Regions from separate parts of the Bradyrhizobium sp. MI1.4 genome, predicted to be linked through region 3. Evidence: predicted binding sites of a transcription regulator. Region 3 holds the regulator's gene; each other region holds the start of a gene.
The links. Region 3 encodes PhoB, which activates phosphate uptake and scavenging genes when phosphate is short. Its sites were predicted from a motif close to TGTCATNNANCTGTCAT; they were not measured.
Positions count from the first base shown of each region.

Region 1: phnC (phosphonate ABC transporter ATP-binding protein) is a predicted target of PhoB. The motif match lies at 3,640-3,656, and genes of this name have one in related genera.
Region 2: AC0L23_RS29885 (DUF2794 domain-containing protein) is a predicted target of PhoB. The motif match lies at 5,189-5,205, and genes of this name have one in related genera.

Region 1 is NZ_JBVVPP010000006.1:235,260-244,864, forward strand. It holds gene phnE (phosphonate ABC transporter, permease protein PhnE) at 1-802, opposite strand, end outside; gene phnE (phosphonate ABC transporter, permease protein PhnE) at 760-1,644, opposite strand; gene phnD (phosphonate ABC transporter substrate-binding protein) at 1,721-2,656, opposite strand; gene phnC (phosphonate ABC transporter ATP-binding protein) at 2,720-3,529, opposite strand; gene AC0L23_RS09935 (LbetaH domain-containing protein) at 3,713-4,372, shown strand; gene AC0L23_RS09940 (alpha-D-ribose 1-methylphosphonate 5-triphosphate diphosphatase) at 4,369-5,562, shown strand; gene AC0L23_RS09945 (DUF1045 domain-containing protein) at 5,581-6,279, shown strand; gene AC0L23_RS09950 (hypothetical protein) at 6,283-6,876, opposite strand; gene AC0L23_RS09955 (selenium-binding protein SBP56-related protein) at 6,954-8,354, opposite strand; gene AC0L23_RS09960 (hypothetical protein) at 8,548-8,805, opposite strand; gene AC0L23_RS09965 (dihydrodipicolinate synthase family protein) at 8,793-9,605, opposite strand, start outside.
Region 2 is NZ_JBVVPP010000040.1:55,907-65,511, reverse strand. It holds gene ccmA (heme ABC exporter ATP-binding protein CcmA) at 99-701, opposite strand; gene acnA (aconitate hydratase AcnA) at 944-3,664, shown strand; gene AC0L23_RS29890 (DUF1223 domain-containing protein) at 3,899-4,675, shown strand; gene AC0L23_RS29885 (DUF2794 domain-containing protein) at 5,268-5,636, shown strand; gene AC0L23_RS29880 (GNAT family N-acetyltransferase) at 5,729-6,259, opposite strand; gene AC0L23_RS29875 (Bax inhibitor-1/YccA family protein) at 6,488-7,279, opposite strand; gene AC0L23_RS29870 (ABC transporter permease) at 7,550-9,605, opposite strand, start outside.
Region 3 is NZ_JBVVPP010000051.1:5,697-15,301, reverse strand. It holds gene AC0L23_RS32765 (aspartate aminotransferase family protein) at 1-229, opposite strand, end outside; gene AC0L23_RS32760 (GcrA family cell cycle regulator) at 685-1,197, shown strand; gene phoB (phosphate regulon transcriptional regulator PhoB) at 1,435-2,142, opposite strand; gene phoU (phosphate signaling complex protein PhoU) at 2,165-2,881, opposite strand; gene pstB (phosphate ABC transporter ATP-binding protein PstB) at 2,892-3,713, opposite strand; gene pstA (phosphate ABC transporter permease PstA) at 3,710-4,555, opposite strand; gene pstC (phosphate ABC transporter permease subunit PstC) at 4,560-5,549, opposite strand; gene pstS (phosphate ABC transporter substrate-binding protein PstS) at 5,648-6,661, opposite strand; gene AC0L23_RS32725 (ATP-binding protein) at 6,805-8,103, opposite strand; gene AC0L23_RS32720 (putative bifunctional lysylphosphatidylglycerol flippase/synthetase) at 8,137-9,192, opposite strand; gene AC0L23_RS32715 (hypothetical protein) at 9,543-9,605, shown strand, end outside.

The DNA.
Region 1 (9,605 bases), on a different contig from region 3:
GGATCAGGAACGACACCTTCTGCCATTCCAGCACGCGGATCTGCTCGGCGAGTTGGAGGCCGATGCCGCCGGCGCCGACGATGCCGATGATGGTGGCCGAGCGCGTGTTCGACTCGATGAAATAGAGCACCTGCCCCGCAATCACGGGCAAAACCTGCGGCAGCAGGCCGAAGCGAATCTCGTGCAGCGCGCTGCCGCCGGAGGCGCGGATGCCCTCGACCTGCTTCTGGTCGGCGCCCTCGATCGCCTCCGAGAACAGTTTTCCGAAGGCGCCGAAATCCGACACGGCGATGGCGAGCACGCCGGCAAACGGGCCGAGCCCGACCACGTTGATCCACACCAGCGCCCAGATCAACGTGTCGACGCCGCGAATCAAATCCAGGAAACGTCGGACCGGAAAGCGCAGCAGCTTTGATGGCACGACATTACGCGCCGCAAGAAGACTGACCGGCAGTGCGAACAGCGCGGCGAGCGTTGTGCCGAGCAGCGCGATCGACAGCGTCTCGCCCAGCGCCTTCAGATAGACCGGCAGCGACGAGCCGGGATCCGGCGGGATCATCATCAGGCTGATCCAGCCGAGCTGGTTGAGGCCCGCGACGAACCGCGACGGCGAGAAGTCGAGATCGACGAGGCCGTAAATCAGGATCGCGAGCGCCGCGACGCTCATCGCCGGCATGGCGAGCCGCGCCGAGGCCGGCCGGTCGAACACGTCAGGATAGCGCGCGCGAAGCGCCGCAGTGTCGGTCTCCTGCGGTCCCGTCACGTCCGCGCCTCCTTGCCGAACAGACGGCCGCGCAGCCATCCGGTGCTGATGTCGATGATGAAGACCGTGACGATGATGGTGAGCAGGATGGCGCTGACGTCGGAGTAATAGAACTTGCGGATGGCGACGACGAGCTCCTGGCCGATGCCGCCGGCACCGACGAAGCCCATCACGGAGGCCTCGCGGACGTTGATCTCGAACCGCAGCAGCGCGTAGCTGGCATAGCCTGCCGTGACCTGCGGCAGGATGGCGAAGCGCATGCAGGAGAGCCAGCTTGCGCCGGTCGAGCGGACGCCTTCGACCGGCTTCATGTCGGCATTCTCGACGATCTCCGAGAACAGCTTGCCGAGCGCGCCGGTGGAGTGGATCGCGATCGCAAGCACGCCGGCCATCGGACCGAGCCCGAAGGCGATCACGAAGATCAGCGCAAACACGATGCCAGGCACCGTGCGCGCGAATTCGAGCAGGCGCCGCACCATGAAACGCAGCCAGGGCGCGGGCGAGGTGTTTTCAGCGGCGAAGAAGTTCAGGCAGAACGCAAGAGTCGCGCCGATCAGCGTGCCGACATAGGAGATCAGCAGGGTCTCGCCCAGCATCCTCAGCCATTTGCGCCAGCCCCAGAGCCACTCGCCGACATCGGTCCAGACCCGCTGGCCGGTGTCGAGTGTGAGGATGCGGTCGAAATAGCTGATGAAGTTGCCAAAGTGGGCGAACAGCGTGCGCAGATTCACTTCAGCGCCGATCGCGGCCAGACACAGTGCTGCGGCGAAGATCACGGCTCCAGACAGGATTCGGAGCCGCTTGCGCGCCACCGCCTGGCGATAGCCGGCGTTGAGCACGGCGAGCTGCTGCTCGGGGAGAATCGAAACCGCGACGGTCATCTGATCAGGAAAGGTGGTCGATCAAAGAGAAAGAGCCGGGTCCATCGACCCGGCTCCAGTGGCATCGTCCCGAAACTCAGGACGCCTTCTTCTTACGCAGCGCATCGACGAACTTGATCAGCTCGATCGTGCCATCCCAATCCTTGCTGGTCGCGGGATGAAAACCTTTCTTCTGGCCGTCCTGTAGGCGGTCGAAGGCAGCCTTGTCCTTGGCCGGCGCGTCGAAGAACGCCTTCGCGATGGCGGCCTTGGCCTCTTCCGGCAGGTCGGAATTGTAGGCATACGGACCGTTGATGATCGGCGCCGACTTGTGGATGATGCGGAAATCGTCCTTTTTCATCGCCGAGCCGTCGGCATTCTTCAGCATGCCCTTGGTCAACATCTGCGCCAATGTCGAATCGTCGTCGCTGGTCCACTGGTTGGCGGCGACGTCGACGGTGCCCTGCGCCAGTGCCAGGATCGCGTTCTCATGGCTGCCGGTGAAGACGACCTTGCTGAAATAGGTGTCGGCGTCCGCGATGCCCATCTTGTCGAGCTCGAAGCGCGGCACGTTGTTGCCGGAGGTCGAGTTCGGATCGACCAGGCCGAGGTTCTTGCCCTTGAGCTGATCGATGCTCTTGTAGGGGCTGCTCGCCTTGACGAAGAACACCGAGTAATAACCGGTGGAGCCGTCGGAGTTGATGTCGTTGGCGAAGGCGTCGGTCTTGACGCCGGTCAGGCGGGCGCGAGCGAACGAAGCCGAGCCATAGCTCGCGATGTGGATGTTGCCGGCACGCTGGCCTTCGATCACGGCAGCGTAGTCGTTGGCGATGCGCAGCGTGACTTTCACGCCCAATTCCCTGGAGAGATAGCTCATGAACGGCGCCCAGCGCTCGGTCACGCCCGAGGCGTTTTCCGCCGGAATGACCGCGAAGGTCAGCTCGGGATATTTGGCTTTCCAGTCTTCGGCGGAGGCCGAAGTCGTCAACGCGAGCGCGGCGGCGCCGGCGAGAATCAATCTGCGAGTAATCATGATAGCCTCTTCATTGGTTGAGGTCGGTTGACGCAAAATTGGTAAGTCCTGATGCGGCGCAGCTCAGGCGGCGGCCGCCGTTCCAAGCGCCGGAATGCCCTGTCGCACCGGTGCAGGCGTGCCGCCCATGACTTCGGCGGCTTCGAGATCGTAGAGCTCGCGCGCAACGTGCTCGGTCAACTCGGCCGGCGCGCCGTCGAACACCACGCGACCCTGCGCCATGCCGATCAGGCGGTCGCAATAGCTGCGCGCCAGGTCGAGCGAATGCAGATTGCAGAGCACGGTGATGCCGAAATGCTTGTTGATGCGCAAAAGCGCATCCATCACGATCTTGGTGTTGCGCGGATCGAGCGAGGCGATCGGCTCGTCGGCAAGGATGATGTCGGGCTGCTGCACCAGCGCGCGGGCGATCGCGACACGCTGCTGCTGGCCGCCGGAGAGCTGGTCGGCGCGCTGGGCTGCGAGTGGGGCGATGTCGAACTGCTCGAGCGCGGACATCGCCAGCGCCTTGTCCTGCTCGGGCCAGCTCTGCGACAGCGAGCGCCAGGCCGGCATCGTCGCGAGCCGTCCCATAAGAACGTTGGTGAGAGCATCGAGCCGGCCGACCAGATTGAACTGCTGAAAGATCATCGCCGAGCGCGCCCGCCACTGCCGCAGCTCCTTGCCGCGTAGCGCGGTGACGTCGAGACCGTCGAACAGGATGCGACCCTGCGAAGGGGTCGCGAGACGGTTGATGGTCCGCAGCAGGGTCGACTTGCCGGCGCCGGACCGTCCGATCACGCCGACGAAGCCGCCGGGAGAGACTTGAAACGAGGCGTCGTCCACCGCGGCTTTCACGCCGAAGCGACACGTCAGACCTTCAACCACCAGCATGCAGGGCTCCAGAGTAGCTGGGACCCACCGCTAACGCCGGCGCTTGACACTTGTGTGACACGGACGTTGCGATGCGGCGATCCTACACACCTCATCCCCTGTTCATCCCCTGTCATCGCGCCGTCATGACATTGTCATCAAGCCGCTCGAAGAGAAACACTCGCCCTCTCGTTCGGATACAACATGGCCGCCAAAGCTCTTTCGCTCCAGCCGACTGTCGATTCCTCGGCGAAGCTGCACGACACCAGGCTTGGGGCCTACACAGAGGTCGGCGCCCGCACGATGCTGCACGAAGTGACGATGGGCGATTACTCCTATGTCGTGAACGACGCCCAGATCACCTACACCACCATCGGAAAATTCTGCTCGATCGCGGCGATGACGCGGATCAATCCGGGCAATCACCCGATGCACCGCGCCACGCAGGCGCATTTCACCTATCGTTCGAGCGCCTATTTCGAAGGCGGGAGCGACGACACCGAGTTCTTCGACTGGCGGCGCCAGCATCACGTCCATATCGGCCATGACGTCTGGATCGGCCATGGCGCGATCGTGCTGCCGGGCCGCAACGTCGGCACCGGCGCGGTGATCGCGGCCGGCGCCATCGTCACCAAGGACGTGCCGGCCTACACCATCGTTGCCGGCAATCCGGCGCGCATCGTTCGCCGGCGGTTCTCGGAAGAGGTTGCGGGGCGGCTTGCGAGGCTCGCTTGGTGGGACTGGGATCACGACAAGTTGCGTGAAGCCCTGCCCAATTTCCGCAAGCTCGGGATTGAGGATTTCCTCACGGCATACGAAGCAGGGGCACCCTCTTCTGCCAGCAAACGAAGCGCGGTCGCGTGACAGACATATTCCTCGAGGGCGGGCGGGCCCTGATCGGCTCCGAGTTCGCCGAAACGTCGCTTCTCGTGTCCGGAACGGACATCGCAGAGATCAATGCCTCGCGCAGCCGGGCGCGGCTGGCGATCAACGCGCGCGATCTGCTGGTCCTGCCGGGCATCGTCGATCTGCATGGCGATGCCTTCGAGCGACAGATGATGCCGCGCGCCGGGGTCGATTTCCCGATCGACGTCGCGCTCGCCGACAGCGACCGCCAGGCGATCAGCAACGGCATCACCACGGTTTTTCACGCCACGACCTGTTCGTGGGAGCCGGGCCTGCGCAGCGCCGGCAATGCGCGCAGCCTGATGGAGGCGATCGAACGGCAGCGCCCGCAATTCGCCGCCGACACCCGCTTTCACCTGCGCCACGAGACCTACAATCTCGACGCCGAAACCGAGATCAGCCAATGGCTCACTGAGGGCCGCGTCGACCTGTTCGCCTTCAACGACCACATGGACGGCACGGTTGGGGACATGGCCAAGCCGCGCAAGCGCAATCGCATGGTGGAGCGCACCGGCCTGTCGAGCGAGGAATTCGACCGGCTGGTCGGACACATAATGTCCCGCGCCGCGGATGTGCCGGCTTCCGTGTCACGGCTGGCCGCGACGGCCCGCGCCGCCGACGTGCGGATGCTCTCGCACGATGATGCGACGCCCGCGATGCGCGAAGGCTTTCGCGCCATGGGCGTGGCGATTGCGGAGTTTCCGATCAACGAGGAGACAGCGCGGGCGGCAGCAAGCCACGGTGACGCCATCGTCTACGGCGCGCCGAACGTCGTGCGCGGAGGCAGCCACACGGGCTGGACCAGGGCATCCGACATGATCGCCAAAGGGCTCTGCTCGGTTCTGGCCTCGGACTACTACTATCCCGCGCAGCTGCTCGCTGCGTTCCGGCTCGCCGCCGATGGCGTGCTGCCGCTGACCGAGGCCTGGAATCTGGTCTCCGCCGCGCCCGCGCGCGCGACCGGTCTTGCAGATCGCGGCGTGCTCGCGGAAGGCCGGCGCGCGGACATTCTGCTGGTCGACGACAGCATGCCGCTGCGGCCGCGGCTGATCGCCGTGATATCAGGCGGCAAGCTCGTGCATCTCACCGAGGCGACGCGGTTGCTTGGCATGCCAGCTACCCCGCGCCAAGCTGTCGCCGCGGCATAAACCCGCTATGCTCGGACGATGACGAGTTTCCCCCGCTACGCGATCTATTTTGCCGCAGGCAGCGACAGCGCGCTCACCCGCTTCGGCGCGGAGTTGCTCGGCTACGATGCCTATACCGGCAACGAGCTGCCGTTTCCCGCCGACGCATCGCGTCTCGCGCCGGACTGGCGTGATGTCACCGCCGATCCCCGCAAATACGGCTTTCACGCCACGCTGAAGGCGCCGATGGCGCTGGCGTCCGACAGGCGCGAGGTCGAGCTTGTTGCGGCCTGCGCGACATTCGCCGGCAGGGCACGCGCAATTCCGGTGATCCGCCCGGTCGTCGATTCCATCAGCGGCTTCATCGCCGTCATTCCCGGGGAGCCGGTCGGCGAACTCCAGCAGCTCGCCGCCGATTGCGCGCGCGACTTCGACTCCTTCCGCGCGCCGCTGAGCGCGGAAGACCGTGCGCGGCGCAAGCCGGAGAAGCTGAGCGAACGGCAGCGCCACTATCTCGACCGCTGGGGCTATCCTTACGTGATGGAGGAATTCCGTTTCCACATGACGTTGACGGGCCGGCTCGACGTGGAGCGGCGCGGGCCGATTCTGGAAATGCTGCAGGGAAGGTTTGCTGCGCTCGGCCTCAAGACGCTTGCGATCGATCGCGTCGCGCTGTTCAAACAGGACCACGCCAAGGCTCGCTTCCGCATCATCGGCGAGTGGGCTTTGACCCAGTAAGCGTCAGTGCCAGCTCGCGAGATTGAAGCCGAAGGCCACAACGCCAACCAGAATGAGGCTGGTGGCCCAGATTACATCCAGATTGAACCAGCTTCGCGAGACGAACCTCAATCCCAGATGGCGGTAGACCAGCCACGCCAGACATCCGCCGGCGCTGACCATGGCAGCGACGTGCACCAAAGACACCAGAACCGCCATCCCGAGACTCGCCTTCATCAGCGCGCCGGCGGCCTCATGGCCGGCATCGAGTTCGAAGGCCTGGCAGAGCCCGAGATAGATCGGCACGAGCATCAAGGCGGCGCCGTGAGCAATGGCAACGGCAAATGACCAGAGCGCCAATTGCGTCGGCGGAATTCGTGCCAGCGCGCGCGGATGGCGCCGCTCGACCAGCCGATAGACGCCGAAGCCGATGACGAAAAGGCTCGCGCCGAGCTGGATCGAACGCTGCCACTCGGCCAGCACGAGCAGGAACGCGAATGGCAGCAGCACGAGAAGCGTTGCCAGGAGATGTCCGGCGGCCAGAGCCCACAACGCACGAAAGAGCGCGCGCGGGCTCTTGTCCATGAGCCCGGCCGAAACGGCGAGCGGCCAGCCCATTCCCGGATTGACCCCGTGATAGAGACCGCTCGCAACAAGAGCGAGCCACAGCCAGCCGAGGCTCGCGTGTGCCCAATCTAGGCCGACGGGTAGCAAAAGGAGTCCGTCGAACAATCGCCGCCCTCCAGCCTGATCTGGTGCGCACGATATCCGTCGGGGAAGCTCACGAAGTAGTTCTTGTCGAGCTCGAGGCCACCATTGCGACCGACATTGGCCATGACTTCCAAACCCGGAACGCCATCGGGATAGAACTGGTCATCCCAGGTGGAATAGAGCGAATTGGTCCAGTACACCCGCCTGCCGTCCCGGCTGATCTCGACCATCTGCGGACCGGCCGCAAATGCCTTGCCGTTCGGATGGGGGGTGCGGCGCGCGATGCCGCCGATGTGAACCGAGCCCGCAAGCTTCGGCTTTCGCGGATCACTCACGTCGTACTGGCGCATTTCACCCGTGCCCCAGCACGAGACATAGAGAAAACGATCATCCATCGACAGGTCGATGTCGGTCACCAGCGGCGGCACGGCGCCAAAGCCCTGAAGCAGCGGCGGGAGCTTCTCCTTTGGCGCAGGCTCGGGCGGGATCGTCGCCGTCTTCTCCGCATGGAATTTTCCGCCTTCGCGCCACCAGGTCCAGATCGAGGCTTCGAGATTCGTGGTGTCGACCACAACGCCTACAAAGCCGTATTCGCGAACCGGATCGTGCGCCGGCCGTACCTCCAGCGCCATCTGATGATTGGCGCCGAGGTCGATGGTCTGCACGTTGCGACGGGCGCGGAGATCCCAGAAGTGGAGACGATGGCCATATTTGTTCGCCAGCAGATCTTCCGGGACGATCCCGTTCTCGAACTGCGGCGGCAATGCCCATTCGCTCGTCACCATGTAGTCGCGCGGCAGGTTCCACCAGAAATCATAGTGCAGCGTCTGCGGACCGCGGTCGATCTCCCATCGTCCAAGGACCTCGAACGTCTCGCAATCCATGATGAAGACGCCTGGAGGCCCGTTGGTGCCGTCCTTGCCGCCGCCGCCGAGCGTGCTCACATAGACGCCGTCCGGCCCGCAATGGATGGTGTGCGGCCGCGAATAGCCGGTCTTTTTGAAGACTTCCTCGGGCTCCATGATCTTGTGGATTTTGGCTTTGGTCGGATCGGGCTTGGTATCGATGATGTAAATCCGCGACGAGCGCAGCCCGGGGATGATGAGATAGCGCCGCTCGATGAAGGCATGCCCAGTGAGCGGCGACAAGGCGGAGGAGCAGGCATTCCAACCGAAGTGATGAAACTCATCGCCCTTGTTGGGCATCGTCACGGTGTGGACGATCTGGCTGTAGGTCGGCGATCCCGGCTTGGCGTCGATCACCGCGAGAGCATCCGGTTTCGAGAAATCCGGACTGAGCAGCAACGTGTAGGCAAAGTTCTCCGCAGGAGCTTCCATCGCAAGCTTGGGCGATGCGTGAAAGGTGGGATCCGGCCTCATCGTCATGGCACTGCCTCCCTGTTTCGTTGGTTCGCACCAACCTGGTTCGGAATAGCGGCATAATGAAGAGCTGTTGCGCGATGTCTTGAGTTGCTCCGCGGGCCAGGTTGGCGAGCGTACAATATGTCATCGCCGGGCTGCGGGAAACCGCCCGAACCGCGTTAATTCGACGCCTTCAGCCAGATGGAAGCTGGCGGGATCAGGCCAGGGTGCGCACCTCACACTCAGCGTGGGGGGGGGGGGGGGGGGGGGGGGCGCGCCGCGCGGGGGGGGGGCGCCCCCCCCCCCCCCCCCCCCCCCCCGCCGCCGCGCGCACCCCCCCCCCCCCCCCCCCCCCTTTTCCCCCCCCCCCCCACCCCCTTTGGGGGGGGGGGGGGGGGGGGGGCGGCCCCCCCCCCCCCCCCGCCGCCCCCCCCGCCCCCCGCCCCCCCCGACAGCGTTGCGCTACTTCCCCCACCTCAACGCCAGCGCATCGCGCTCCTTGGCCAACTCCAGCAGCCCGGCCCGCGTCGCCGGGTGCAACGGCTGGAGCGGATGCCGCACCGTGTCCGACTTGATCACGCCGCCGGCCTGCATCATCGCCTTGCAGGCGATCAGGCCGCATTGGCGGTTTTCGTAGTTGATCAGCGGCAGCCAGCGTTCGTAGGCGGCTTTGGCCTCTTCACGCTTGCCGGCGAAATAAGGATCGACGATCTGGCGGATGCCGTCGGGATAGCCGCCGCCGGTCATCGCGCCGGTGGCGCCGGCATCGAGATCGGCGAGCAGCGTGATCGCTTCCTCGCCGTCCCAGGGACCCTCGATATCGCTGCCGCCGGCGTCGATCAGGCTGCGCAGCTTTGCAGCCGCGCCCGGCACCTCGATCTTGAAATAGCGGATGTTGGCGAAATCGCGCGCCAGCCGCGCGAGCAGCTCAACCGACAGGGGGGTGCCGGCGACAGGCGCATCCTGGATCATGATCGGAATCTTGATCGCGCCCGACAGCACCTTGAAGAATTCGACGACGCCTTTTTCGGGCACGCGGAAGGTGGCGCCGTGATAGGGCGGCATCACCATGACCATGGCGGCACCGGCCGCCTCGGCCTGCCGGCTGCGCGCGGCGCAGACGGCCGAGCTGAAATGCGTGGTGGTGACGATCACGGGAACGCGGCCCGCGACATGCTCCAGCACCGCATGCATCACGGTCTCGCGCTCGGCATCCGTGAGCACGAACTGCTCGGAGAAATTGGCGAGAATGCACAGACCGTTCGAGCCTGCGTC
Region 2 (9,605 bases), on a different contig from region 3:
CGCCCGGGGCTGCCCCCCTCCCTGACCCTCCCCCACAAGGGGGGAGGGAACGGAGAGGGCGGAGTTCGGCCGCTTGGAAACCTGAGGGTCGACCCGAATCACGCCGCACCCCCGATCCGCAGCTCCCGCGAATCGATCCCGAGCGGGGCATGGGTGGCGGCGACGATCAGGCCGCCGCGCGCCAAGTGCCCGCGCATCAATCCGGAAAACATGTCCTGTCCCGCGACATCGAGCGCCGTGGTCGGCTCGTCCAACAGCCAGACGGGGCGGCGGACGGTGAGCAGGCGGGCCAGCGACAGCCGGCGGCGCTGGCCGGCGGACAGGAAGGCGGCGGGCAGATCGGCGGCATGGTCGAGCCCGACGGTGGCGAGTCCCTTGCCGGTGTCGAAACGCTCGCCGCCGAGAAAATCGGCCCAGAACGTCAGATTCTCCGCCACGCTCAGGGCTGGCTTCAGGGCGTCGCGATGACCCAGATAGTGGCATTGCTCCGGCAACGTCAGCTCGGCGTCACCCCCGTCCAGCGCGATCGTGCCGCTCGCCGGAATGAGCAGGCCCGCGATCAGCCTCAGCAGCGAGGTCTTGCCCGATCCGTTGCGGCCGACGACCGCCACGGCTTCGCCGGAGCCGGCCTCGAAATCGAGCCCGGAAAACACCTCGCGCCCGCCCCGCACGCAACTGACGCCGCGTCCGGAAAGCTGCATCTTGCCTCGTATCGATCCGCTCAAAGCCAGGCCTCAGGAAAACTTGGGGTAGCGTATGGGAATTTTTGGCTCGCGGATTGCCGCGGCACGATTGTGGCTGTGGCGGCGCGGTTAGAAAGCTTCTATAAGCCCGGAACTACTTGATGCAGCAACTCAACCTGCCCCTGCAAGTGACTCAGCCTGCCTACGCTGACGGTGTTAAAATACCCTGCCGGGTATAACTGACAATTGGGATTTCCTACATGACCTCGCTCGACAGCTTCAAATGCAAAAAGACCCTCAAGGTCGGCGCCAAGACCTATGTCTATTACAGCCTGCCCACGGCCGAGAAGAATGGTCTGAAGGGAATTTCGAAACTCCCCTACTCGATGAAGGTTTTGCTCGAGAACCTGCTCCGCAACGAGGACGGCCGCTCGGTCAAGAAGGAAGACATCGTTGCGGTGTCGAAGTGGCTGCGCAAGAAGTCGCTGGAGCATGAGATCGCCTTCCGCCCGGCGCGCGTGCTGATGCAGGACTTCACCGGCGTGCCCGCCGTGGTCGATCTCGCCGCGATGCGCAACGCGATGCAGAAGCTCGGGGGGGACGCCGAGAAGATCAATCCGCTGGTGCCGGTCGATCTCGTCATCGACCACTCCGTGATCGTGAACTTCTTCGGGGACAACAAGGCCTTCGGCAAGAACGTCACCGAGGAATACAAGCAGAACCAGGAGCGATACGAGTTCCTGAAATGGGGCCAGAAGGCGTTCTCGAACTTCTCCGTCGTGCCGCCCGGCACCGGCATCTGCCACCAGGTCAATCTCGAATATCTCTCCCAGACGGTGTGGACCAAGAAGGAGAAGATGACGGTCGGCAAGAAGACCGGCACCTTCGAGGTCGCGTATCCCGACTCGCTGGTTGGCACCGATTCCCACACCACCATGGTCAACGGCCTTGCCGTGCTCGGCTGGGGTGTCGGCGGCATCGAGGCGGAAGCCTGCATGCTCGGCCAGCCGCTATCGATGCTGCTGCCCAACGTCGTCGGCTTCAAGCTGAAGGGCGCGATGAAGGAAGGCGTCACCGCGACCGACCTCGTGCTGACGGTGACGCAGATGCTGCGCAAGCTCGGCGTCGTCGGCAAGTTCGTGGAGTTCTTCGGCCCCGGCCTCGACCATCTCTCGGTCGCAGACAAGGCAACCATCGCCAACATGGCGCCCGAATATGGCGCGACCTGCGGCTTCTTCCCGGTCGATGCCGCCGCACTGGATTATCTCAAGACCTCCGGCCGCGCCTCGGCGCGCGTCGCGCTGGTGCAGGCCTATGCGAAGGCGCAAGGGCTGTTCCGTACCGCCAAGTCGCCCGATCCGGTGTTCACGGAAACGCTGACGCTCGACCTCGGTGATGTCGTGCCCTCGATGGCCGGCCCGAAGCGCCCCGAAGGCCGCATTGCGCTGCCGTCCGTGGCCGAGGGCTTTTCGCTCGCGCTCGCCAGCGAATACAAGAAGGCCGAGGAGCCGGGGAAGCGCTTCGCCGTCGACGGCAAGAACTTCGACATCGGCCATGGCGACGTCGTGATCGCCGCGATCACCTCCTGCACCAACACCTCGAACCCGAGCGTGCTGATCGGCGCCGGTCTTCTGGCGCGCAACGCCGCCGCGAAGGGCCTCAAGGCAAAGCCGTGGGTGAAGACCTCGCTCGCCCCGGGCAGCCAGGTGGTGGCGGCCTATCTCGCCGATTCCGGTCTCCAGGCCGATCTCGACAAGGTCGGCTTCAACCTGGTCGGTTTCGGCTGCACCACCTGCATCGGTAATTCCGGTCCGCTGCCCGAGGAGATCTCGAAGTCGATCAACGACAACGGCATCGTCGCGGCTGCGGTGCTCTCCGGCAATCGCAACTTCGAAGGCCGCGTCTCGCCGGACGTGCAGGCGAACTATCTGGCTTCGCCGCCGCTCGTGGTCGCCCACGCGCTCGCGGGCACCGTCACCAAGAACCTCGCCGTCGAGCCGCTCGGTGAAGGCAAGGACGGCAAGCCGGTCTACCTCAAGGACATCTGGCCGACGACCAAGGAGATCAACGCCTTCATGAAGAAGTTCGTGACCGCGTCGATCTTCAAGAAGAAGTATGCCGACGTGTTCAAGGGCGACACCAACTGGCGCAAGATCAAGACGGTCGAGAGCGAAACCTATCGCTGGAACATGAGTTCGACCTATGTGCAGAACCCGCCCTATTTCGAAGGCATGAAGAAGGAGCCGGAGCCGGTCACCGACATCGTCGAGGCCCGCATCCTCGCCATGTTCGGCGACAAGATCACCACCGACCACATCTCGCCGGCCGGTTCGATCAAGCTCACCTCGCCCGCCGGCAAATATCTCAGCGAGCACCAGGTGCGTCCGGCCGACTTCAACCAGTACGGCACGCGGCGCGGCAACCACGAAGTCATGATGCGCGGCACCTTCGCCAATATCCGCATCAAGAACTTCATGCTGAAGGGCGCCGACGGCAATATTCCGGAAGGCGGTCTCACCAAGCACTGGCCCGACGGCGAGCAGATGTCGATCTACGACGCCGCGATGAAATACCAGCAGGAGCAGGTGCCGCTGGTGGTGTTCGCCGGCGCCGAATACGGCAACGGCTCCTCGCGCGACTGGGCCGCGAAGGGCACCCGTCTGCTCGGCGTGCGCGCCGTGATCTGCCAGAGCTTCGAGCGCATCCACCGCTCCAATTTGGTCGGTATGGGCGTGCTGCCGCTGACCTTCGAGGACGGCACCTCCTGGTCGTCGCTCGGTCTGAAGGGCGACGAGAAGGTCACGCTGCGCGGCCTCGTTGGCGACCTCAAGCCGCGCCAGAAGCTGACCGCGGAGATTGTCTCCGGCGACGGTTCGCTGCAGCGCGTTTCGCTGCTCTGCCGCATCGATACGCTGGACGAACTCGAATACTACCGCAACGGGGGCATCCTGCACTACGTACTACGCAAGCTCGCGGCGTAAGCGCGGATTTGTGAACGGTGGCTCACTGCGAAGTGAGTAGTAGGTTACACGAAGGCGGCCTATCACAAGGCCGCCTTCACGCGTTTGCGGCAGGCTTCAGATGGGCCCGCCCGGCACAGAACCTCCCCTTGTACGGTTCTTGGACGGACAACAAATGTGTGAGGCCCGTAAGATTACGGTGACCATCCGGCGGTAAGATTTCCCTCTCACGAGCAATGGTGTGCGGCGTTCGACATGACAACAATGACGGCTTCTCATCTGGTTTCACGCTGGTCCGGTGCCCTCTGGTCGGGAGCTCTTGGTCTCTGTGCAATCGTCGCCGTCATCCGCCCTGCCGAGGCTGATCCCCGCGCCGTTGTCGAGTTGTTTACCTCGCAGGGCTGCTCCTCCTGCCCGCCGGCCGACAAGATCATCGGCGACCTCGCCCGCGATCCCTCGATCATCGCGCTGAGCATGCCGATCGACTATTGGGACTATCTCGGCTGGAAGGACACATTGGCCGATTCGCGCTTCTCTGCACGGCAGCGTGCGTATTCGCGCATGCGCGGCGACCGCGAAGTCTACACGCCGCAGGTCGTGGTCAACGGCTCCACGCATGTCGTCGGCAGCGACCGCACCGGCATCGAAAGCGCCATCGGCAAAACCGAGACGGGCACTGGTGTGATGAGCGTGCCGGTGACGATGTCGCTCGCGGGCAAGCAGATCAACGTCTCGGTGGCCGCGAGCAAGGAGCCGACGGCGTCCCACGGCGAGGTCTGGATCTGCTCGATTGCGAAGTCGGTGCCGATCGCGATCAGTCGCGGCGAAAATCGCGGACAGCAGGTCATCTATCACAACGTGGTGCGCAATCTGCTGAAGGTAGGCGACTGGACCGGCCGCCCGGAAAGCTGGACGGTGCCGATCGAGAACCTCACGCGTGACGGCGTCGACGGTGCCGTGGTCTATGTCCAGGACGGCAGCCGGGAGAGACCGGGCCCGATGCTGGGCGCGGCGTATACGTCGCTGCACTGACGCGCACTTCGAATCTTCCGACTCAAGCACACTCTCAATCCTCATGGTGAGGAGGCGCGTCAGCGCCGTCTCGAACCATGCAGGCCCTGCTGAGGCAGCTCGGCCTCGATCCTTCGAGACGCCGCTTCGCGGCTCCTCAGGATGAGGGGAAAGAGTTTTTGCTGAGATGGTGAGATATCCGTCGAGGCAGAAACATCCCGACCCAAACAAATCGACTCAAACAAAAAAGGACCAACTCGCGTTGGCCCTCCTTGTCGTGCGAACAGACCCGATCCTGACGGCCCCGGGGGGCTGGGGGCTGAGGAATCCGGAACCGAAAGGACCGGGTCAACGCACATAGGTCTTTTCGCAACGCAGGGCGGCAGTCGCTTGGCGGAAAAGCGGCGACACTATGATTCCTGCTAACGATCCCGTGACGGTTTGCCGCGACAGAGTTCCACCGCTGCGTGTGGGCGGATTGGCTCCGATTCCAAGGTCCTTCCAAGGGCCCTTGCGGTGGGGAACAGTTGGCGCGATCATGCAACCGTCATGATCCGCGGTCGAGGGACGGTCTTCCCGGACGCGGTCATGCTGATGCGACAGGAGGCGGCCTATGAGTCTGTCGGAGGATACCGATCCGAGCGAACAGCGTGCGGCGGCGCGCCCCGCCGCTTCGAATGCGCAACTGAGCCGCGTGACGTTCAACCGGCTCGAGCTGCACCGTATTCTCAATCTCTACGGCCGGATGGTTGCCGAAGGCGAGTGGCGCGACTATGCCATCGACTTCCTCAGGGATCGCGCTGTGTTCTCGGTCTTTCGCCGCGCCTCGGAAGTGCCGATCTATCGTATCGAGAAGGATCCGCGCCTCGCGCGCAAGCAGGGCATGTACAGCGTGATCTCGGCGACGGGCTTGATCCTGCGCCGCGGCCACGAACTGGAGCGCGTGCTCCTGGTGATCGATCGCAAATTGGCGGTGGTGTAGCAGGGATCCAGTAGCCCGGATGAGCGTAGCGACATCCGGGTCTTTGCTTGCAGCGTTCCCGGGTATCGCTTCGCTCACCCGGGCTACGGGCCTTACTTCCCCGGCACGCTCTTGGCGCCCTCGCCGAGGCTCCGCTGCATCATTACCGTGTCCAGCCAGCGGCCGAATTTCAGCCCGACGCTGGGATGCGTGCCGATCATTTTGAAGCCGGCCCTGGTGTGCACGCCGATCGAGCCGGCATTGGTGGAATCCCCGATTACCGCGATCATCTGACGGAAGCCGCGTGCCTCGCATTCGACGATCAGCCGCTCCAGCAGGAGCGCCCCGATGCCGCGGCGGTGGAAGGATGGATCGAGATAGATCGAGTTCTCGACCGTGAAGCGGTAGGCCGGGCGGGGCCGGTAGGCACCGGCATAGGCGTAGCCGGCGACGCGCCCGTCGAGGATGCCGACGAAATAGGGGTAGCCGCCATCGATCAGCGTGCGGTAGCGGCGCGTCATCTCGGCAAGGTCGGGCGGCTCCAGCTCGAACGTCGCGGTGCCCTCGCGGACAGCCTGCCGATAGATGGCCGTGATGGCGGGGAGGTCGGCCTCGGTGGTGGGCCTGATATCGGGTGCGGACATGCCGCAAGATTAGAGCCTTCCCGGGGCGGCTGGAAGAGGCAACCGTGCTTCCTCATACTCCGTCCTTGCGAGAAGCCCTTGCGACGAAGCAATCCAGAAATGCACCAGCGGAGGGACTCTGGATTGCTTCGCTGCGCTCGCAATGACGGTGGGTGTTGAGAGGCTCGCCCCAAACAAAAACCCCGGCCTCTCGGCCGGGGGTTGCTGTCGTCCACTCTGGGCTGGCGCTTAGTCGCGCTGGCCGAGGAGCTGCAGGAGCAGCGTGAACAAGTTGATGAAGTTCAGGTACAGCGACAGCGCGCCGGTGATGGCCGCACGCTCTGCGATGTCACCGCCGGCCGAAGCGTAACCGTAGATGTAGTCGTTCTTCAGCCGCTGGGTATCCCAGGCGGTGAGGCCCGCGAACACCAGCACGCCGACCACCGACACGACGAACTGCAGCACCGAGCTCGCCAGGAACAGGTTCACCAGGCTCGCGATGACGATGCCGATCAGGCCCATGAACAGGAACGAACCCATTCCGCTCATGTCACGCTTGGTGGTGTAACCGTAGAGGCTGAGCGCGCCGAAGGTCGCCGCGGTGATGAAGAACACCCGGACGATCGAGGTGTGCGTGAACACCAGGAAGATCGAGGACAGCGAGACGCCCATCAGTGCCGCGAACACCCAGAACAGGATCTGGGCGGTCGAAGGAGCGAGCCGGTTGATGCCTGCCGAGATCACGAACACCATGGCGAGCGGCGCGAGCATGAACAGCCACTTCAGGGGGCTGACGAACATCGCGTAGCCGAACGGCGTCAGGAACAGCTTGCCGACCCGCACGGCTTCCGGGGTCGGAACGTCCGTCACGGCGGCCATGTAGACGCCGAGGGCGGCAAGGCCGGTGATGGCCAGGCCGATGCTCATGTAGTTGTAGATGCGCAGCATGTAGGCGCGCAGGCCGGCATCGACCGTCGCGGCGTCAACACGCCCGGCGGCCCTGCCGAAAGGAGAAGCGTAATTGCGGTCTAGGTCCGACATGGTCGAATTCCCGTTGGTTGGTCCGGTCCGGCATGAGGGTCGCCATGCCGCCGGTTCGTCAAATTCTATCTCGGATACCGATGTCTGCCGACTAAATTTTGGCTAACAATCGGGGCTCCGAACCCATTCGATATGTGGGAAACTAACACATTCGCTGCAACCGTCCACGCGCGGCTGAATGTCGCCCTTACCTGCAATCCAGACGAGCGGACGTGGTTAATCGCTGGAATCGTGCGATTTCGCTCCCGTGCCGCCGCCCGCTACCATTTGTCACAAATTCCGCAACACCGTGGCGGGCTTTTTGTTCAACGCCAGCAGGGTGCCGGCGAGCCCGAGGCCGACCGTGACGACCAAGGCAGCCGCGACCACGCCGGCTGCGCTGCCGCCCTGCCAGACGAAAGTGAGGGTCATCAGCCGGGTCACGATCATCCAGGCCGCGACGCTGCCGGCGAAAACGCCGAAGACCGCGGTGGCAAGCCCGATCAGGAGGTATTCGAGCGCATAGGCGCCGAGCAGCCGCAGCCGGGTCGCGCCCAGGGTCTTGAGGATCACCGCATCGTAGACCCGGTGGCGATGGCCGGCGGCGAGCGCGCCGCCGAGCACCAGGATCGCCGAGATCAGGGTCACCGCGCTGGCGCCGCGGATCGCGAGCGCCAGGTTGGTCACGACCGAGCCGACCGTCTCCATCACCTCGCGCACGCGCACGCTCGTCACCATCGGATAGGCGTCAGCGACCTCCTTGATGATCTTGCCGTCGCCGGCCGCATCGCCGCCGGCTTCCGTCAGCGTCGCGATGTGGGTGTGCGGCGCGCCCTTGAATGCGTTCGGCGAGAACACGAGGACGAAATTGATGCCGAGGCCCTGCCAGTCGATGCTGCGCAGATTGCTGATCTTCGCGGGGATGTCGCGGCCGAGGATATTGACCACGACCTCGTCGCCGACCTTGAGGCCGAGTCCGTCCGCGATCTTCTTCTCCATCGAAACCAGCGGCGGGCCGGAATAATCGGCGCTCCACCACTCGCCCTCGACCACTTTGGAGCCCTTCGGCAGCTCGGCGGTATAGGTCAGGCCGCGGTCGCTCTGCAGCACCCACTCGGAATCGGTGCTGGGCTTGAGCTCCTCGGCGCGGACACCACGGGCTCCGACGATCCGTCCGCGCAGCATCGGCACGTCGTCGACTTTCGCGCCAGGGGCGATCTGGCGCAGGTATGTGTTGAACTGCTCGGCCTGCGTGCTCGGAATGTCGATGAAGAAGAACGATGGCGCGTGCTCGGGCAGCGCCGCCAGGAACTGCCGGCGCAGATTGCCGTCGATCTGGGTGATGGTGACGAGCACGGCGAGCCCGAGCCCGAGCGACAGCACGACCGAGGGCGTCAGCGCGCCCGGCCGGTGGATGTTGGCAATCGCAAGTCGCAGCATCGGCCATCGCGTGCGCGGCAGCCGCCGCGCGATAGTCATCAGCAGGGCGGCAATGCCGCGGAGCAGCGCGAACACGACCACGGAGGAGGCCACGAACACCGCGGCGATGCGCTTGTCGAAGGACAGCCCGATCACGACCGCGATGAGCAGCGCGATCACGACGGCCATGAAGACGAGATAGCTCCAGCGTGGCCGATGCCATTCGGAGCTGATGGTGTCGCGGAACAGCGCCGCCACCGGCACGTCGTGCACTCGCCCGAGCGGCCACAGGCCGAAGGCAAGCGCCGTGAGCAGCCCGTAGACGAACGACAGCGCGAGCTCGTCGGCATGCACCGCCGGCACCACCGGCAGGGGCAGCAGCTTGCCGAATAGGCCGACGATCGCGAACGGCATGGCGGCGCCTAGTGCGAGGCCGATCACTGAGCCGATCGCGGCGAGCAGGAGAACCTGGGCGAGATAGATGCCGAACACGTCGCGCCCGGTGGCGCCGACGGCCTTGAAGGCCGCGATCACCTCGAGCTTGTGGTCGATATGGGCCTTGACGGCATTGGCAACGCCGACGCCGCCGACCAGCAGCGCGGCGAGGCCGACCAGCGTCAGGAACTGCGTGAAGCGGTTGATGTTGCGCTCGAGCTGCGGCGAGGCATTGGAGCGGCTGCGGACCTCCCAGCCGGCCTGCGGCGCGGCGTTGCGGGCGTCCGCGATGAAGGCGTCGGTGGCGCGCTCGTCGTTGGCGATCTCCGGCAGCTTCACACGATAGACCCAGCGCACCAGGCTGCCGGCTTGGACGAGCCCTGTCGCGCGCAGGCCCGCTTCGCTGATCAGGAAGCGCGGGCCGAAGCCGATGCCGCCTGCGAGCTTGTCGGGCTCGGCTTCGACGGCGCTGCGGATCTGGAACGTCGCAGCC
Region 3 (9,605 bases):
CCGGGCTCTGGAACAGGTTCGACATGTGCCAGAGCTTGGTGGCCTGCTCCTGCAACGCCGCGACCAGCGCCGGATGGGCATGGCCGAGCGCATTCACCGCCACCCCGGAGGTGAAATCGAGATAGCGCTCGCCATTGGTCGCGATCAGCCAGCAGCCTTCGCCACGCTCGAAACCAAGGTCGGACCTGGCGAAAACGGGGAGCAAATGCGGCGCTGCGCTGTTAGTCATGATGGTCACTTGAATGTTGCGGACGGAGTGAGCGTGCATTGCGCAACGCACCATCGACCGGCCCGGAAAACGAAACGTGCCGCCTCTTGAGGGCGGCACGTGCGACTATCTTAGGCCTGGTGAAACGGGTGTCAATGCCGCCCGGAAAGCCTCGCGAAACGCTGAATCCGTAGTCTTGCGGTGCCGATTTTGCGGGATTTGGCCACGGAACATGTGGAAGCGAGTCGGCGGACTCTTGCGCGGGAGTCACGCCATATTGTAGCGTTTGGATTGTCAGATACGACATCTCGTGCAGTGGTTCTGATCTTTAAGTCCTTATGTACCGGCGTAAACGTTCGGGCGTTCAAGACGCGCCCGGCGAGCCTTAAGGGATTCTGGCGGCACGGGTTTTTGAAGGCTTAGGCATTCGCTGCGAGGCCCCAGGATGGCTGGCGCGCAGCGAGGGAAAGGGTGCAATGACGGTTTTGACCTGGTCCGATGATCGCGTCGAGCAGCTGAAAAAGCTCTGGGAGGCCGGACTTTCGGCCAGCCAGATCGCGGCGGAGCTCGGCAATGTGACCCGCAATGCCGTGATCGGCAAAGTGCACAGGCTCGGCCTTTCGGGCCGCGCCAAGAGCCCATCATCGGCAGCGCCGCGGCCGCGCAAGGCGCGCCCCGCGCAGCACATGATGCGGGTGAGCCGCCCGATCTCGCGCGGCAACACCGCGCTGGCGCAGGCCTTCGAGGTGGAGGCTGAGCCGGATCCGGTCACCTATGACAACGTGGTGCCGATGAGCCAGCGGCTGTCGCTGCTGGAATTGAACGAGGCGACCTGCCACTGGCCGGTCGGCGATCCCTCGAGCCCGGACTTCTTCTTCTGCGGTGGAAGGGCGCTGTCCGGACTGCCCTATTGCGCTCAGCACTCGCGCGTTGCGTACCAGCCGGCGTCGGATCGGCGCCGCGCACCGGTAAAGCCGGGTCCCCGTTAGTCGTCACGCGAAGACAGTTCAACAATTTCAGTGTCGTCCCGGCCTAGTGCGCAATTGCGCACAGGGGGCCGGGACCCATACTCCGAGCACGCAATAATCGTGCGGAAGGGGTCACTCCGAGTCTTCGCCAAACCACGTTCGGTGGTTATGGGCCCGGATCAGCGCTCGCTTCGCTCGCTTGTCCGGGACGACGGCTGAGAATGCAGGGACAGCTCGCCAACAAACAAGCCTGCAACCCTACACCTGCTCTGCCTTGGCAAACCGATCATCCAGCGCGTAGCCGGCGCCGCGGACGGTGCGGATCGGGTCCTGCTCGCGGCCGAGATTGAGCAGCTTGCGCAGGCGGCCGATATGCACGTCGACGGTGCGCTCGTCGATATAGATGTCGCGGCCCCAGACGCTGTCGAGCAGCTGTTCGCGCGAGAACACCCGTCCCGGGTGCTCCAGGAAGAACTCCAGCAGGCGATATTCGGTCGGACCGAGATCGATCGGCCGGCCCGAGCGCGCCACGCGGCGCTTGTCACGGTCGAGCTCGATGTCGCCAAAAGCAAGGACGGTGGCGAGGCGCTCCGGGCTCGCGCGCCGCAGCAGGCCTTTCACGCGCGCCAGCAGCTCCGGCACCGAGAACGGCTTGACGATGTAATCGTCGGCGCCGGTCGCAAGACCCCGCACCCGCTCGCTCTCCTCGCCGCGCGCGGTGAGCATGATGATCGGGAGCTGCTTGGTCTCGGGACGGGTGCGAAGCCGCCGACACAATTCGATGCCTGACAGGCCCGGCAGCATCCAGTCGAGCACGATCAGATCGGGGATGTGCTCCTTGAGGCGGGTGTCGGCGTCGTCGCCGCGCATCACCGTCTCGACGTCATAGCCGTCGCCTTCGAGGTTGTAGCGGAGAAGCTCGGTCAGGGCTTCCTCGTCCTCAACCACCATAATGCGTGCGCCCATCGGGTCGTCGCTCCTTAAATCTTCAGGTGTTCGGTACCGTGTTGGCAAAGGTCGTCATGTCGCCCTTCGGCCGCTTGTCGGTGATCGCCTGGCCCTCGATCATGTAGAACACGGTCTCGGCGATATTGGTGGCGTGGTCGCCGATCCGCTCGATGTTCTTGGCGCAGAACATCAAATGGATGCAGAACGAGATATTGCGCGGATCCTCCATCATGTAGGTGAGGAGTTCGCGGAACAGCGAGGTGCAGATGGCGTCGACTTCCTCGTCGCCCTTCCACACCGCCATCGCCGCCGGCAAATCATGCGCGGCATAGGCGTCCAGCACCGACTTGACCTGCTGCTGCACGAGGTCGGTCATGTGCTCGAGGCCGCGGAACAGCTTGAGCGGATGGAAGTCCGTCTCCAGCGCCGCAACCCGCTTGCCCATGTTCTTGGCGAGGTCGCCGATGCGCTCGAGATCGGTCGCGACGCGCATGGCGCCGACGATCTCGCGCAGATCGACCGCCATCGGCTGGCGGCGGGCGATGGTGAGCACCGCACGCTCCTCGATGCGCTTCTGCAGCGCGTCGAGCTCGGTGTCGATGGCGACGACGCGCTGGCCGAGCGGGACGTCGCGGCGGATCAGCGCGTCGACGGACTCGACGATCATGCGCTCGGCGATGCCGCCCATCTCGGCGACCAGGCGAGTGAGTTCCTGGAGGTCGGTGTCGAAGGCCTTTGCGGTATGTTCAGAACCCATGTCGCGTCTCCTAGCCGAACCGGCCGGTGATGTAATCCTGCGTGCGCCGATCGGACGGCGACGTGAAGATCTTGCTGGTGTCGTCGAACTCTATCAGCTCGCCGAGATACATGAAGGCGGTCTTGTCGGAGACGCGCGCCGCCTGCTGCATGTTGTGGGTGACGATCGCAATCGTGTAATCCTCGGACAGCTCCTGGATCAGCTCCTCGACCTTGGCGGTCGAGATCGGGTCGAGCGCCGAACAGGGTTCGTCGAACAGAATCACCTCGGGCCTCACCGCGACGGTGCGGGCGATGCAGAGGCGCTGCTGCTGGCCGCCGGAGAGCGACAGGCCGGAGGCGTTGAGCTTGTCCTTGACCTCGTTCCACAGCGCGCCGCCGCGCAGCGCCTTCTCGACGCGGCCGTCCATCTCGGACTTCGAGATCTTCTCATAGAGACGGATGCCGAACGCGATGTTCTCGTAGATCGTCATCGGGAACGGCGTCGGCTTCTGGAACACCATGCCGACGCGGGCGCGCAGCAAATTGAGGTCCAGCCTGGGGTCGAGAATGTTGGTCTGATCGAGCATGAGCTGACCGGTGGCGCGCTGGCCGGGATAGAGGTCGTACATCCGGTTGAAGATGCGCAGCAGGGTCGACTTGCCGCAGCCCGACGGACCGATGAACGCCGTAACGCGGTTGGCGCCGAGCGTCAGGTTGATGTTCTTCAGCGCATGGTGCTCGCCGTAATAGAAGTTCAGGTTACGCACGGTCACCTTGGGAGGCGCCTCGGGCAGCACCGCCGCATGCGGCAGTCCACCGGACGCGCTCATCGACACGGAAAGATCACTCATTTTGCGGTCCTCTCGGCGCCAAGGATGCGCGCGAAAATATTAAGGGCAAGAACGGTCAGGGTGATGAGCAGCGCCCCGCTCCAGGCCAACTGCTTCCAATAGGCATAGGGGCTCTGCACGAAGTTGTTGATGGTCACAGGCAGGTTCGCCATCGTCTTGTTCAGGCCGAGGCTGAAGAACTGGTTCGATAGCGCGGTGAACAGCAGCGGCGCGGTTTCACCGGCGACGCGAGCGGTCGCGAGCAGCACGCCGGTGATGAGACCCGATCGGGCAGCCCGATAAGCGATCCGCTTGATCACCAGCGAACGCGGCAGGCCGAGCGCCGAGGCCGCCTCGCGCAACGCGTTCGGCACCAGCAGCAGCATGTCCTCGGTCGTGCGCAGCACCACCGGGATCACGATGACCGCGAGGGCGAGCGAGCCTGCGATCGCCGAGAAGCCGCGCATCGGCACCACCACGGCGCCGTAGATGAACAGGCCGATGATGATCGAGGGCGCCGAGAGCAGGATGTCGTTGATGAAGCGGATCACCGAGGTCAGCCGGTCATTGCGGCCGTATTCGGCGAGATAGGTGCCGGCGAACATACCGAGCGGCGCGCCGATGCCGACGCCGATCACGGTCATGATCAGCGAGCCGACGATGGCGTTGAGCAGACCGCCCTCGTTCGATCCCGGTGGCGGCGTGTTCTCGGTGAACAGCTGGACATTGAGTCCCGCCAGCCCGTTGTAGAGCAGCGTGATCAGGATCAGCGCGAGCCAGGTGACGCCGAAGGCGGTTGCGGCGATGCAGAGCCCGCGGACGACGATGTCCTTGCGGCGTCGGCGTGAATAGATCGGATTCATGGCGCTAATTCCCCGCCTTCTTTTCCAGCCGCATCAGCATCAGCCGCGCCGCTGCGAGCACGAAGAAGGTCAGAACGAACAGCAGGAGGCCGAGCAGGATCAGGCCGGATTGGTGCAGGCCGTCGCTCTCGGCGAACTCGGATGCGATCGCCGCCGAGATCGTGGTGCCCGGCGCAAAGATCGATGACGAGATCCGGAACGAGTTGCCGATGATGAAGGTCACCGCCATGGTCTCGCCGAGCGCGCGGCCCAGCGCCAGCATGATGCCGCCGATGACGCCGACCCGGGTGTAGGGGATCACCACGCTGCGGACGACTTCCCATGTGGTGCAGCCGACGCCGTAGGCGGCTTCCTTCAGGACCGGAGGCACCGTCTTGAACACGTCGACCGAGATCGAGGTGATGAAGGGCAGCACCATGATGGCAAGGATCAGCGCGGCATTGAACAGGCTGAGATAGGACGGGGGACCTGCGAAGATCGCGCCCAGCACGGGAACGCCGTCGAAGATCTTGATCATGAAGGGCTGGAACGTGTTGGCCAGGAACGGACCCAACACGAAGAAGCCCCACATGCCGTAGATGATCGAGGGAATACCGGCGAGCAGCTCGATTGCCATGCCGATCGGGCGGCGCAGCCATTGCGGGCAGAGCTCGGTGAGGAAGATCGCAATGCCGAGACCCACGGGAATGGCGATCAGCATCGCGATGAAGGAGGTGACGAGCGTGCCGTACATCGGCCCGAGCGCGCCGAGCACCGGCGGATCTGCGGAGGGCGCCCAGCGCTGCGTCCAGAGGAAGGAGACGCCGTATTCTTTCATCGCCGGGAAAGCGCCGACGATCAGCGAAATGATGATGCCGCCGAGGATCAGAAGCACCGAGATCGCGGAGAGCCGCGTAATCCAGTAGAAGGTAACGTCGCCGACCTTGAACGCGCTCAAGGCCTTGGCGCGGTCATACGGTCCGGCGTCGTCGATTACATCGCTCTGAACGGCCATCTCTGCCACGCCGATCCCCTGTACCAAATAGTATACGTTTTTTGTTGGTCCGTGCCCCGGATGCAGCGCAGCGCATCCGGAGCACGAGCGTCGCGAACCTAGCTCTTGATGTCGGCAGCCCAGGTCTTCTCGATCAGCTGAACGACCGGATCCGGCATCGGGATGTAGTCGAGCTCTTCAGCCGCCTTGCCGCCGCTCTTGAAGGCCCAGCGGAAGAACTTGATGGCTTCCTGCGAGGCCGCCTTGTCGGTGGCGTCCTTGTGCATGAGGATGAAGGTCGCCGCCGTGATCGGCCAGGATTTCTCGCCGGGCTGGTCGGTCAGGATGACGTAGTAGCCGGGAGCCTTGGCCCAGTCGGCGTTGGAGGCGGCCGCCTGGAAGGCTTCGACGGTGGGCTGCACAGGCTTGCCGGCCTTGTTGATGAGACCGGTGTAGGTCAGCTTGTTCTGCTTGGCATAGGCGTACTCGACATAGCCAATCGAGTTCTTGGTCTGGCTGATGTTGCCGGACACGCCTTCATTGCCCTTGGCGCCGACGCCGACCGGCCACTCGACCGCGGTACCCTCACCGACCTTGCTCTTCCAATCCGCGCTGGCCTTGGCGAGGTAGTTGGTGAAGTTGAAGGTGGTGCCCGAACCGTCCGAACGGCGGACCACGGTGATGGCCTCCGAGGGCAGCTTCACGTTCGGGTTGAGCTTCTTGATCGCGGCGTCGTCCCATTTGGTGATCTTGCCGAGATAGATGCTGGCCAGCGTCTCGCCGTCGAACACCAGTTCACCGGGCTTCACGCCCTCGATGTTGACGACGGGCACGATGGCACCCATCACCATCGGCCACTGGACGAGGCCGTCCTTCTCGAGCTGCTCGGCCTTGAGCGGCGCATCGCTGGCGCCGAAGGTCACGGTCTTGGCCTGGATCTGCTTAATACCGCCGCCGGAGCCGATCGACTGGTAGTTCAGACCGTTGCCGGTCTCCTTCTTGTAGGCGTCGGCCCATTTGGAATAGATCGGGAACGGGAACGTCGCGCCGGCTCCGGTGATGTCGGCAGCAAAGGCCGCCGTCGTCGATGCGGCGACCATGCCAGCAGCGACGAGTGTTTTGAGGAAATTCATGCTGGTCTCCATACAGGGGAGCGAAGCGCCATCCGCGCCCGATCGCGCTCCCCGTGCCGCCCCTTTAGGAGCGGACAGCTGAGCTTTTACGAAGGTTTGGTGACAGTCGGATGACAGTGTTAAGCAGCTGAAATCGCTGGAATTTAGCTCAGAGCCGCAGGCTTGCCCTGGGGAAAACAGGCGGTGAAAGTGGCGCCCTGTTTGGGCACGCTTTCGATCAAAAGCCGGCCGCGATGACGGTTAAGAATATGTTTCACCAGCGACAATCCCAGGCCGGTGCCGCCCTGCGAGCGGCTGTCGCCGACATCGACCCGGTAGAAGCGCTCGGTCAGCCGCGGCAGGTGCTCCGGCGCGATGCCGGGGCCGAAATCCCGGACCAGCACCCGGATTTCCTGAGTTCCATCAGGGGCCGCGCCTGATATCAGCGACACGATAATGCGTCCACCGGAGGCGCCGTATTTGAGCGCGTTCTCGATCAAATTCTCGAACAGGCGGAGCAACTCCTCGCGGTCCCCCGCGATCAGCACCGGGGTCTCGGGCAGCTGGGTCTCGACCTCGACCTGGCGTTCCCGCGCCAGCGGTTCGAGCCCATCGGCGACCTGCAAGATGATCGGCAGCAGGTCGACCAGGGTGTCGGGCCGCACATGGGCCGACAGCTCCACCCGCGACAGCGACAAGAGATCGTCGATCAGGCGCGCCATCCGGGTGGCCTGGTTGTGCATGATGCCGAGGAAGCGCTCGCGCGCCTTGGGATCCTCCTTGGCTTGGCCCTGGAGCGTGTCGATGAAGCCGGACAGCGCGGCCAGCGGCGTGCGCAGCTCGTGGCTGGCATTGGCGACGAAATCGGCCCGCATTTCCTCGACCCGGCGCAGCGGCGTCTGGTCGTGAAAGGTCATCAGCATGCATTTGTCGGCGCCGCCAAAGGTGGTCGGCACCGGCACCGGCGTGATGGTCAGCTCCATCCAGCGGTCGACCGGGACATGGTCGAGATAGGTCGCGCGCCGCGGCTCGGTGGTCGCGATCGACTCGCGCAGCGCCGTGATGATCTCGGGCGAGCGCAGCGCGAACTGGGCGAGCTCATTCCGGCGCAGTGCCGGCGCGAGCTGGGCGGCTGCGGCGTTGAGATGGATGACGCGGCCGGCGCGGTCGAGCAGGACCGCGGGATCGGGCATGCCGGCGACCACTGCGGCGACCGCCGCGCTCTCGACCGGGTTGACGCGGCGGGTCTCTTCGCGCGAGGCGGCGGTATCGTGCAGGCGCCACGGGATCAGCGCTGCGGCCGCGATGCAGAGGAACACCGCAATCGCATGCAGCGCCGATAATTCCCCCAGCGAGACCACCACGGATAGCGCGAGCGCCGCGGCGATCAGGATGACGGTCGAGTGCCGCAGCCGGTCGGACCAGGGCGGGGAGGAGGGAGAAGTTGGGGCGTCGATCGCCATCGGGGCGGGCTTCTCCAAAAGGCCTTGCGCCGGTCAGGCGCCGCTGTCGCTGCGCTTTCTCACGTAAGCGGCTTCAGGCGCGGGGCCGGGGTCGAGCTTGAGCGCCGCCTGCTGCAGGCGCTTCGATCGCGCGCCGATGATAACTTCGCGAAACGTCAGCAAGATTACAGAAATGACGAAAGGGGACAGATAATAGAGGACGCGGAACAGCAGCATCCCGCCCAGCAGCTCCTCGCGGTCCATCTGCCAGAGCCCGACCAGCATCGCCGCGTCGAACACGCCAAGGCCTCCGGGCGAATGGCTGGCAAAGCCGAGCAGCGTGGCCGAGACGAAGATCACCGCGACCACCACGAAACCGAGATTGGGCTCGTCAGGGACCAGCACGTACATCGCGAGCGCGCAGAAGCCGAGATCGATGATGCCGATCGCGATCTGGAGCAGCGTCAGCGGGCCGCCCGGCAGCATCACGGTCCAGGGCCCGCGGCCGACCATGCGCGGCTGGGTCCAGACCCAGACCACGTAAGCGACCAGTCCGACGATGATCATCATCGCCAGCATCCGGTTCAGCCAGGGCGGAAGCATGTCGATCGAGGCCGCGGCTTCCGGATGATAGGAGATGCCGAGGCCCAGCACCGCGGCATTGCCGAGCCAGAAGGTCAGGCCGGCGAGGAAGCAGATCTTTGCGACGTCGATCGCGTTCAGGCCGTAGGCGGAATAGATGCGGTAGCGCACCGCGCCGCCGGTGAAGACGCTGGCGCCGACATTGTGGCCGATCGAATAGCTGGTGAAGGCAGCGAGCGCGTTAATCCGATAGGGCACGTGGGGATGGCCGATCGCGCGCACGGCGAACAGGTCGTAGAAGGTCAGCGTGAAATAGCCCGCAGCGACGAACAGCGCCGCCATCGCGATCTGGCTCGGCTCGGTGCTCTTGATCGCTTCGAGGACTTCGTTGACATCGATGCCGCGCAGCATGTGGTAGAGCACATAGCAAGCGATGCCGATGACCGCGACGCTGATCACAACTCCAAGCTTATGCAGGATTTGCTTCTGGCGCAGAAACGACATCGCCCTGCGTATGGCTTCCAGCATCTAAACCTCGAACAACGCTTCAGCGGCCAGGGTGGCCGGCGAACAGGCGGACGACACGCAGGCACCCGACGAATCCTCGCCGGCGGCTCCGGCATCGCGCATGCCCCCTGCCCCTCCACTAGCGCGTTTTGGGGCGGAGTGGAATTCGACAATTCGAACAAAAAGTCGTGGCTTCAAGGTTTTAGGCAGGTTGCGGGCTCCTGATGCACGGTTTGGCGCTTTCGGCGGCAAGCCTGACGCGAATCTCCATGGCCATCCTGGCGCAGACGCCATGAAGTTTTGATGATTTCGGCCGTACAATGTTCCGTCACGGCTTAAGTCGAAATCAATCTATGGGCGGGATTTCGCTGTTGAAAGAGGGTCGCGCCGCGCGCGGCCGCTGCGGCGCGCACGATTACGTGGCCGACGGCTCG